One region of the Cupriavidus sp. 05L411 genome, then DNA from elsewhere that is predicted to be linked to it. Evidence: riboswitches for the same ligand, from Rfam matches in the RefSeq annotation. Region 1 holds a riboswitch; the other holds the start of a gene.
What was found. A riboswitch is a leader RNA that binds a small molecule or an ion and turns the genes downstream of it on or off. The one in region 1 is predicted to bind ZMP and ZTP.
Positions count from the first base shown of each region.

Region 2: another riboswitch for ZMP and ZTP. It lies ahead of AC1DQR_RS05570 (LysE family translocator); the one in region 1 lies ahead of glyA (serine hydroxymethyltransferase).

Region 1 is NZ_JBFTOQ010000002.1:233,378-237,659, reverse strand. Features, by position in the region: gene nrdR (transcriptional regulator NrdR) at 1-75, opposite strand, end outside; gene glyA (serine hydroxymethyltransferase) at 222-1,469, opposite strand; ZMP/ZTP riboswitch at 1,592-1,694, opposite strand; gene ybgC (tol-pal system-associated acyl-CoA thioesterase) at 1,856-2,260, shown strand; gene tolQ (protein TolQ) at 2,257-2,940, shown strand; gene tolR (protein TolR) at 2,983-3,420, shown strand; gene tolA (cell envelope integrity protein TolA) at 3,436-4,282, shown strand, end outside.
Region 2 is NZ_JBFTOQ010000004.1:10,478-14,759, reverse strand. Features, by position in the region: gene AC1DQR_RS05585 (NAD(P)H-quinone oxidoreductase) at 1-273, opposite strand, end outside; gene AC1DQR_RS05580 (LysR family transcriptional regulator) at 425-1,324, shown strand; gene AC1DQR_RS05575 (VOC family protein) at 1,374-1,871, shown strand; ZMP/ZTP riboswitch at 1,942-2,025, shown strand; gene AC1DQR_RS05570 (LysE family translocator) at 2,045-2,677, shown strand; gene AC1DQR_RS05565 (DNA polymerase II) at 2,936-4,282, opposite strand, start outside.

The DNA of each region.
Region 1 (4,282 bases):
CACCGTATCGCCTTCTTCCGACATGCGCGTGTCCAGGACCTGGGTGTTGGAGTGAGCGCAAAAAGGGCATTTCATGCCTGACCACCTCGAAGTATGAGCCGGGGCGCGTGCCGCGCAGGCAGCGTTTTGTCATTCTGTGTCGCGCCGGGCTGGGTTGGCAAGGCCCGCCGCAGGCGCGGCAGGGCTGCCGGCCACCCGCGCGTGGCGGGTGGCGCTGGGCTTTAGCCGTAGACCGGGAAACGCTTGGTCAGGGCTGCCACTTGCTCGCGCACGCGCGCGATGTTGGCCAGGTCGTGCGGGTTTTCCAGCACGTCGGCGACGAGGTTGGCCACCAAGCGGGCTTCTTCTTCCTTGAAGCCGCGGGTGGTCATTGCCGGCGAGCCCAGGCGGATGCCCGAGGTGACGAACGGCTTTTCCGGGTCGTTGGGGATGGCGTTCTTGTTGACGGTGATGTGTGCTTCTCCCAGTACCTTTTCGGCTTCCTTGCCGGTGATCTGCATCGCGCGCAGGTCGACCAGCATGACGTGGCTTTCGGTGCGGCCGGAGACGATGCGCAGGCCGCGCTCGATCAGGGTTTCGGCCAGCACGCGGGCGTTCTTGACCACTTGCTGCTGGTAGGTCTTGAACTCGGGCGACAGGGCTTCCTTGAACGCGACTGCCTTGCCGGCGATCACGTGCATCAGGGGGCCGCCCTGGATGCCGGGGAAGATGGCCGAGTTGATGGCCTTCTCATGCTCGGCCTTCATCAGGATCACGCCACCGCGCGGGCCGCGCAGGCTCTTGTGGGTGGTGGTGGTGACGAAGTCGGCGTGCGGCACCGGGTTGGGGTACTCGCCGGCGGCGATCAGGCCGGCGTAGTGGGCCATGTCGACCATGAACAGGGCGCCGATGGACTTGGCCACCTTGGAGATGCGTTCGAAGTCGATGCGCAGGGCGAAGGCCGAGGCGCCGGCGATGATCAGCTTGGGCTTCTTTTCCTGCGCCAGCTTTTCCAGTGCGTCGTAGTCGATGTCTTCGTTGGCGTCCAGGCCGTAGCTGACCACGTTGAACCATTTGCCGCTCATGTTGAGCGCCATGCCGTGGGTCAGGTGGCCGCCTTCGGCCAGGCTCATGCCCATGATGGTGTCACCCGGCTTCAGGGCGGCGAAGAACACGCCCTGGTTGGCCTGCGAGCCGGAATTGGGCTGCACGTTGGCGGCTTCGGCGCCGAACAGTTGCTTGACGCGGTCGATGGCCAGCTGCTCCACGACGTCGACGTACTCGCAGCCACCGTAGTAGCGCTTGCCGGGATAGCCTTCGGCGTACTTGTTGGTCAGTTGCGAGCCTTGCGCGGCCATCACGGCCGGCGAGGTGTAGTTTTCCGAGGCGATCAGCTCGATGTGCTCTTCCTGGCGCTGGTCTTCCTTCTGGATGGCGGCAAAAAGCTCGGGGTCGATCTGGTCGATCGTATAGCGGCTGCGTTCGAACATGGCGAAAACTCGTCTGAAAAAAGGGGAATTCCGAATGGCTTCGGGGTAGGGCGCGCGGGGAAGGCACAGGCGACCGGCGCTGGACGCGTTAGCTATCCGGCGCAGGGCGCACCCTGCTTCCCATTCGCTGCCCAGGCGAGCGGCAGGCGCTTGAAACATCGCGCCAGAGAACTTTGCGCTTCCTCGTGGTAGTGCCCACTGACTTCGCCAGTCGCGCAAGATGGAATGGTTGGCGGCAGTTTAACGCGAGGCGCTGGCTCGCTGCAAGACGGTGCTGCGGAGCCAAAGACCGAAAGTCAATGCCTTGTCCGTCAGGTAATGTAATTGTTGTAATGTCGGGCAAGGGTTTACACCGGGTCGGGCCGGCTGCCGTTACAATCGCGGCCATGAGCAACAATGTGTGGGCCTTGCGGGTGTACTGGGAAGACACCGACGCGGGCGGCGTAGTGTTCTACGCCAATTACCTCAAGTTCTTCGAGCGCGCCCGTACTGAGTGGCTGCGCTCGCTAGGCATCGAGCAGCAAGCGCTGGCCGATGAGACCGGCGTCGTCTTCATCGTCAGAAGCACGGCGGTGGACTACAATGCCCCCGCCCGTCTGGACGACTTGCTTGAGATCCGGACACAGATTGAACGGGTTGGCCCGGCATCGGTCCAATTCGCCCAAGAAGCCTGGCGTGGTGAGCAATTGCTGGCTACTGGCGCCATCCGGGTTGGGTGTGTTGATCGTAGCACATTTCGCCCGACTCCCATTCCCGCCCCCGTCCTTGCAACCATCAAGACCGCTCGATGAATCCCGTGACCGTCACGCAAGACCTGTCGATCATTTCACTGGTGCTGCACGCCAGTGTGCTGGCACAGGCCGTCATGGCCCTGCTGCTGGTGATGTCCCTGTTCTCGTGGACATATATCTTCCGCAAGCATTTCTCCCTGCGCGCCGCGCGGACCCAGACCGAGGGGTTCGAGCGCGATTTCTGGGCCGGCGGCGACCTGCAGGCCCTGTATCAGAGCGCAGCCAACAATCGTCACAACACAGGCGCGCTGGAACGGATCTTTGAATCCGGCATGGGCGAGTACCTGAAGGCGCGCGAGCGCAACAATGACGCCGGCGCACTGCTCGATGCCGCGCGGCGTGCGATGCGCGCGGCCTATCAGCGTGAGATGGATGTGATGGAATCGCATCTTCCGTTCCTGGCATCGGTGGGTTCGGTCAGCCCGTACATTGGCTTGTTCGGCACCGTATGGGGGATCATGAACGCCTTCCGTGGCTTGTCAAATGTGCAGCAGGCAACGCTTGCGGCCGTGGCGCCCGGCATTGCGGAGGCGCTGGTCGCCACCGCTATCGGCCTGTTCGCGGCGATTCCGGCGGTCATTGCCTACAACCGTTACGCCACCGAAGTGGATCGCCTGGCCATCCGCTTCGAGAGCTTCATGGAAGAGTTCCTGAACATCCTGCAACGGCAGACCCGCTAAAGCGCCGAAGCCACCAACGTCTTCGGTCAAGGAGAACCAGCAATGGCAGCGATACAGCGCCGTGGCGGCTCGCGCCGCCGGGCCAGCGCCGACATCAACGTCGTGCCTTACATTGACGTGATGCTGGTGCTGCTCGTCATTTTCATGGTGGCGGCACCGATCGTGAATCCCGCCGTGGTTGACCTGCCCAGCGTGGCCAACGCCACCCAGCAGCAAAAGGCCCCCCCCATCGTCGTGACCGTGCATGAGGACGGCGCACTGACCGCGCGCGGCAAGGATAACGCCGGCAACAGCTTTGAGCGCAAGCTCGACAAGCAGGGCCTGATCGACTTCGTGCATCAGCGCCAGAACGAGAATCCCGATCAGCCGGTGGTGATCGCCGCCGACCGCTCGGTCAAGTACGAGGCCGTGCTGGACGTCATGTCAGTGCTCAAGGCCGACGGCGTGAAGCGCGTCGGCCTGATGGTCAAGCCCAAGTAAGCACCGCCCCACGCGATGAAAACCGCCGCCTATCCTTATCAGCCGGCCCCGGAGCGGGGAACCCTGCGTTCCTTCCTGCTCGCGGTTTTCATGCACCTGCTGCTGGGCATCGTGCTGTATTTCGGCGTGCACTGGCAGAGCAGCACTCCGGTGGGCGCCGAAGCCGAGCTCTGGGATGAGATCCCGGCCACTACCGCACCGCCGCCGCCCCCGCCGCCTCCCGAACCGCTGCCCATCGTACAAGCCCGTCCCGCGCCTCCCGCGCCAGCGGTGAGGTCTCGTGCCGAAGAAGACGCAGAGATCGCCCTCCAGCAGCAAAAGCGCCGCCAGGCCGAGGCCGCCGCCCGCGAGGAGGCGCGCCAGCAGGCCGACCTGCGCGCACGCCAGGAAGCCGATCGGCAGGAAGCGGCCCGCAAAGAAGCCGCCCGCAAGGATGCCCAGCACAAGGACGACCTGCGCCGCGAAGAGCAACGCCGCGAAGATCAGAAGAAGGACGAGCTGAAGAAGGAAGCCCAGCGCAAGGAAGACGCACGCAGGCAGGCCGCGCTGCAGGAGCAGCGCAAGGAGCAGGTAGAGCGCGAGCGTAAGGAAGCTGACGCCAAGGCCCGCGCCGAGGCCAAGAGCCGTGCCGAAGCGGATGCCAAGGCGCGCGCCGAAGCTGACGCCAAGGCAAAGGCAGCCGCCGACGCCAAAGCCAAGGCTAACGCCGAGGCCAAGGCCGCCGCCAACGCGAAGGCCAAGGCCGATGCGGATGCCAAGGCCAAGCGCGACGCCGCCGCCAATGCCCAGCGCCACAGTGAACTGGCGCGGCTGCAGGCCATGGCCGGCGGCGGGGCGGCAGGCGGTGGCGCCGGCGGTGTCG
Region 2 (4,282 bases), on a different contig from region 1:
CCGGAATTGGGACACGTCGGAGCCCACGGCAACTACTTGACCTGCCACTTCCAGCCCTGGAATGTCCGAAGCGCCGGGGGGCGGATCATACAGCCCTTTTCGCTGGAAGACGTCTGGACCGTTCACGGCAGCTGCGTGGATGCGGATCAGAACCTGATCGGTGGCCGGGATCGGCACCGCGCGCATCGTCGGCACCAGGACCTCAGGACCGCCTGGCTGTTTGATCTCAATGGCCGTCATGGACGACGGCACGCGATAAGCGGAAGCAGACATGGATATCACTCTTTCTATAGATGAGGCTCGATGGATCCGGGCGGATCATTGAACGAGGAACTCTTGCGTTCAGTCTAGGCCTCGACGCTGATGAATATGTGCAGCATTATTCAATCTGACAGATGCAAATTTGCATCAGGAGGGCGGCACGATGGACTGGGATGACGCGCGAGTGTTTCTCGCGGTGGAGCGCGAAAAAACGCTCCGTGGCGCGGCCAGGACGCTCAACCTTGATCAGGCGACGGTCGGCAGACGGATTGCGGCACTAGAGCACGCCCTACGTGCAACGCTCTTCCTGCGCACCTCTGACGGTTACGCATTGACCGCCGCAGGCGAGGCCGCGCTGAGATCGGCGGAGAAAATGGAACACGCCGCACACGAACTCGTCAGACGAACTCAAGGCACGGATACACGGCTTGCGGGGGACGTAAGAGTCACCAGCACCGACTTGATTGCGCTCGAATTCCTGCTTCCTGCCATAGAACGCCTGCATGCTGCACATCCCGAAGTGCGCGTCCTGCTGGACACGTCGACGCGCATGCTAAATCTGGCAAAGCGTGAAGCGGATATCGCGGTCCGGTCAGTCAGGCCGGAAAATCCCGATCTTGTCGCGCGGCGCCTGGCTCGCTGGCCCATGGCGCTCTTTGCATCGAATGCATATCTCGCGCAGCACGGCAAACCCGCCGCTGGCTCCGCCTTCGCGGGCCACGATCTTGTCGTCTATCAGGCAAACTGGACCGGGAATCGATCGCCGACGCTTGCTGGCGAACCGATACACGCGGGGYGCATCGTATCGACCTTCAATTCCAGCCTCGTGCTGCGTACCGCGGTAAAGGCCGGCCTCGGCATCGGTGAACTTCCTATCCATCTGGCTGAACACGACGGCCTCGTGCAGATATGGCCGGAACCCGCCCGTGGGGCGGTCTACGAAATCTGGCTCGTCACGCATCAAGACCTTCGGCATACCGCGCGCATCACAGCAATGATTGACGGCATCGTCGCCGCGTTCGAATATCACACAGCCCACACAAATCAGTCACGCACGACGTAGCTGCGGCTGCTGCGTGGATGCAGGTGGCCAACTTGTCAGGAGATGCGAAATGACCAGCAAGAACACGATCTGTCTGTGGTACGAAGGTGGCGCCGTTGACGCCGCAAACTTCTATGCGCAGACGTTCCCCGACAGCGCTGTCGGCGCCGTCCACCGCGCACCGGGCGACTATCCTGGCGGCAAACAGGGCGATGTCCTGACGGTTGAGTTCACCGTCGTCGGCATCCCCTGCCTTGGGCTGAACGGCGGCCCGTATTTCAAGCACAACGAGGCATTCTCTTTTCAAATCGCGACGGACGACCAGGCCGAAACCGACCGCTTGTGGAACGCAATCATCGGCAAYGGCGGCCAGGAAAGCGCATGCGGCTGGTGCAAGGACCGCTGGGGCTTGTCATGGCAGATCACCCCGCGCGCCCTCACCGCGGCAATATCCGACCCCGATCCTGCTGTGGCCAGGCGCGCGTTTGACGCGATGATGACCATGAAAAAGATCGACATCGCCGCGATAGAAGCAGCACGGCTGGGCCAAAACCTATCCGCAAGTTGAAGGAGCGTGTCCCCGGCGTTGCCAATGATTCTTCCCGTAGCCTAAAGCATTTTCTCCTGTGCTATGATTTCTGCACTCATGTGACTGGCGCATACAGATAGGGCACTATCGGGGAGCGTGAGGTTGCTAGCCGCCGCGCGCCTGGGCATACCTACTATCCTTGGAGATGGGTTATGCCTGATTTTGCACAGTTGCTCATGTTTGCTCTTGTGGCGTTGGGAATGGTTTTAACGCCGGGGCCGAACATGATTTATCTAATTTCCCGCTCAATTTGCCAAGGTAGACGCGCGGGCCTCATTTCATTGGGCGGCGTTGCTCTGGGCTTTGTGTTCTACATGCTCTGTGCGGCATTCGGAATTACGGCTTTCGTATTTGCGGTACCTTACGCATACGACACGCTTCGCCTTGGCGGCGCTTTGTACCTTCTATATCTTGCCTGGCAAGCAGTCAAACCGGGCGGACGGTCCGCGTTTGCCGTTCGCGACCTGCCTGTCGATACCCCAAGAAAGCTCTTCAGCATGGGGTTTATCACCAACCTGGCGAATCCAAAAATCGCCGTCATGTATCTGTCTCTGCTTCCCCAATTTATTACGGAAGGACATGGCAGTGTTCTTACCCAATCGCTGGCGCTCGGCAGCGTTCAGATTTCGATCAGCCTCGCTGTGAATGCACTAATCATCGTGACGGCCGGATCGATATCTACCTTCCTGTCAGGACGCCCGCAGTGGCTATTGGTGCAGCGCTGGCTGATGGGAAGCGTTCTGACAGGCCTGGCGGTGCGGATGGCATACGAATCCAAGAAATAGCAACACCCTGCCAATACGCCGGCGCAACAGCCGGCGGCCGGCAGCCAACGTCCGTGGCTTACGTCAAAACAGGACGCGCAAAGGGTAAGGTTGTCATCAAGATCCGATAGAAGGCGCATGCCCGATCGTTTCCTCGCAGGGATAGCGGCGCCTGCTCAGTCGTCTATGCCGCCTATGTCGTCGACGCCAATTCTTGCACCCGTTGAAGCTCGAGGACCTTGACTCGGTGCTGGATAAACCCCGACGCCTGAGGCCCCGTCAAAACAACGCCTTCTGACCCGTCACCAGCGTCTCGAACGCATCGCCCAGGAAGGGCAGGATGGCGTCGGCCACCGGCTGCAGCTGGCGCGTGAGATAGTGGTCGTAGTCGATGGGCGAGCGCCGGGTTTCCAGCGGCTCGGGGCCGGCCACCGTCATCACATAGCTGATCCAGCCGCCGTTCTGGTATTGCAGCGGACGGCCTTCCTTGCGGTTGAACTCGTCCGCGATGCGTGCCGCGCGCACGTGCGGCGGCACGTTGCGCTGATAGTCTTCGAGCGTGCGGCGCAAGCGCTTGCGGTAGACCAGTTGCGCGTCGAACTCGCCGCTCATGGTGCGGCGGACGTAGTCCTGCACGTATTCCCGGTACGGCTGCTTCTTGAACACGCGTTGATAAAGCGCTTGCTGGAACTGCTGGGCCAGCGGCGTCCAGTCGGTGCGTACCGTTTCCAGGCCCTTGTAGACCATCTCCTCACTGCCGTCCGCCTTGGCGACCAGCCCTGCGTAGCGCTTCTTGCTGCCCTGCTCGGCGCCGCGCACGGTGGGCATCAGGAAGCGGCGGTAGTGGGTCTCGTACTGCAACTCCAGCGCGCTCTCCAGGCCGTACTGTTGTTGCAGATGCTGCTGCCACCACTGGTTCACCTGCTGGACAAGCATGCGGCCAATCCTGTCGGCGTCTTCCTCGGCATGCGGCTGCTTCAGCCAGACAAAGGTCGAATCGGTATCGCCATAGATCACCTGGTAGCCCTGCGCCTCGATCAGCTCGCGCGTGCGGTGCATGATCTCGTGCCCGCGCATGGTGATCGACGACGCCAGGCGTGGGTCGAAAAAGCGGCAGACGCCGGACCCTAGCACCCCGTAGAACGCATTCATGATGATCTTCAGGGCCTGCGACAAGGGCTTGTTGCCTTCGCGCTTGGCCGCTTCCCGGCCTTGCCAGATCTGCTTGACGATGGCCGGCAGGCAATGCCGGGTGCGCGAGAAGCGCGCGCCGCGAAATCCCGGCACCGAGCTTTCGTCGGACGGATCCTGCAGCCCCTCCACCAGCCCGAGCGGATCGATCAGGAAGGTGCGGATGATGGACGGGTACAGGCTCTTGTAGTCCAGCACCAGCACCGAATCGTACAGCCCGGGCTGCGAATCCATGACAAAGCCGCCGGGGCTGGCACCCTCCGGCACCTCGCCCAGGTTCGGGGCGACATAGCCCTGGCGATGCATCAGCGGCATGTACAGGTGCGTGAAGGCGGCCACGCTGCCGCCGCTGCGGTCCGCGGGCAAGCCGGTGACGGCGGCCCGCTCCAGCAAGAAGGTCAGCAACTCGGTCTTGGCAAAGATCCGGGTCACCAG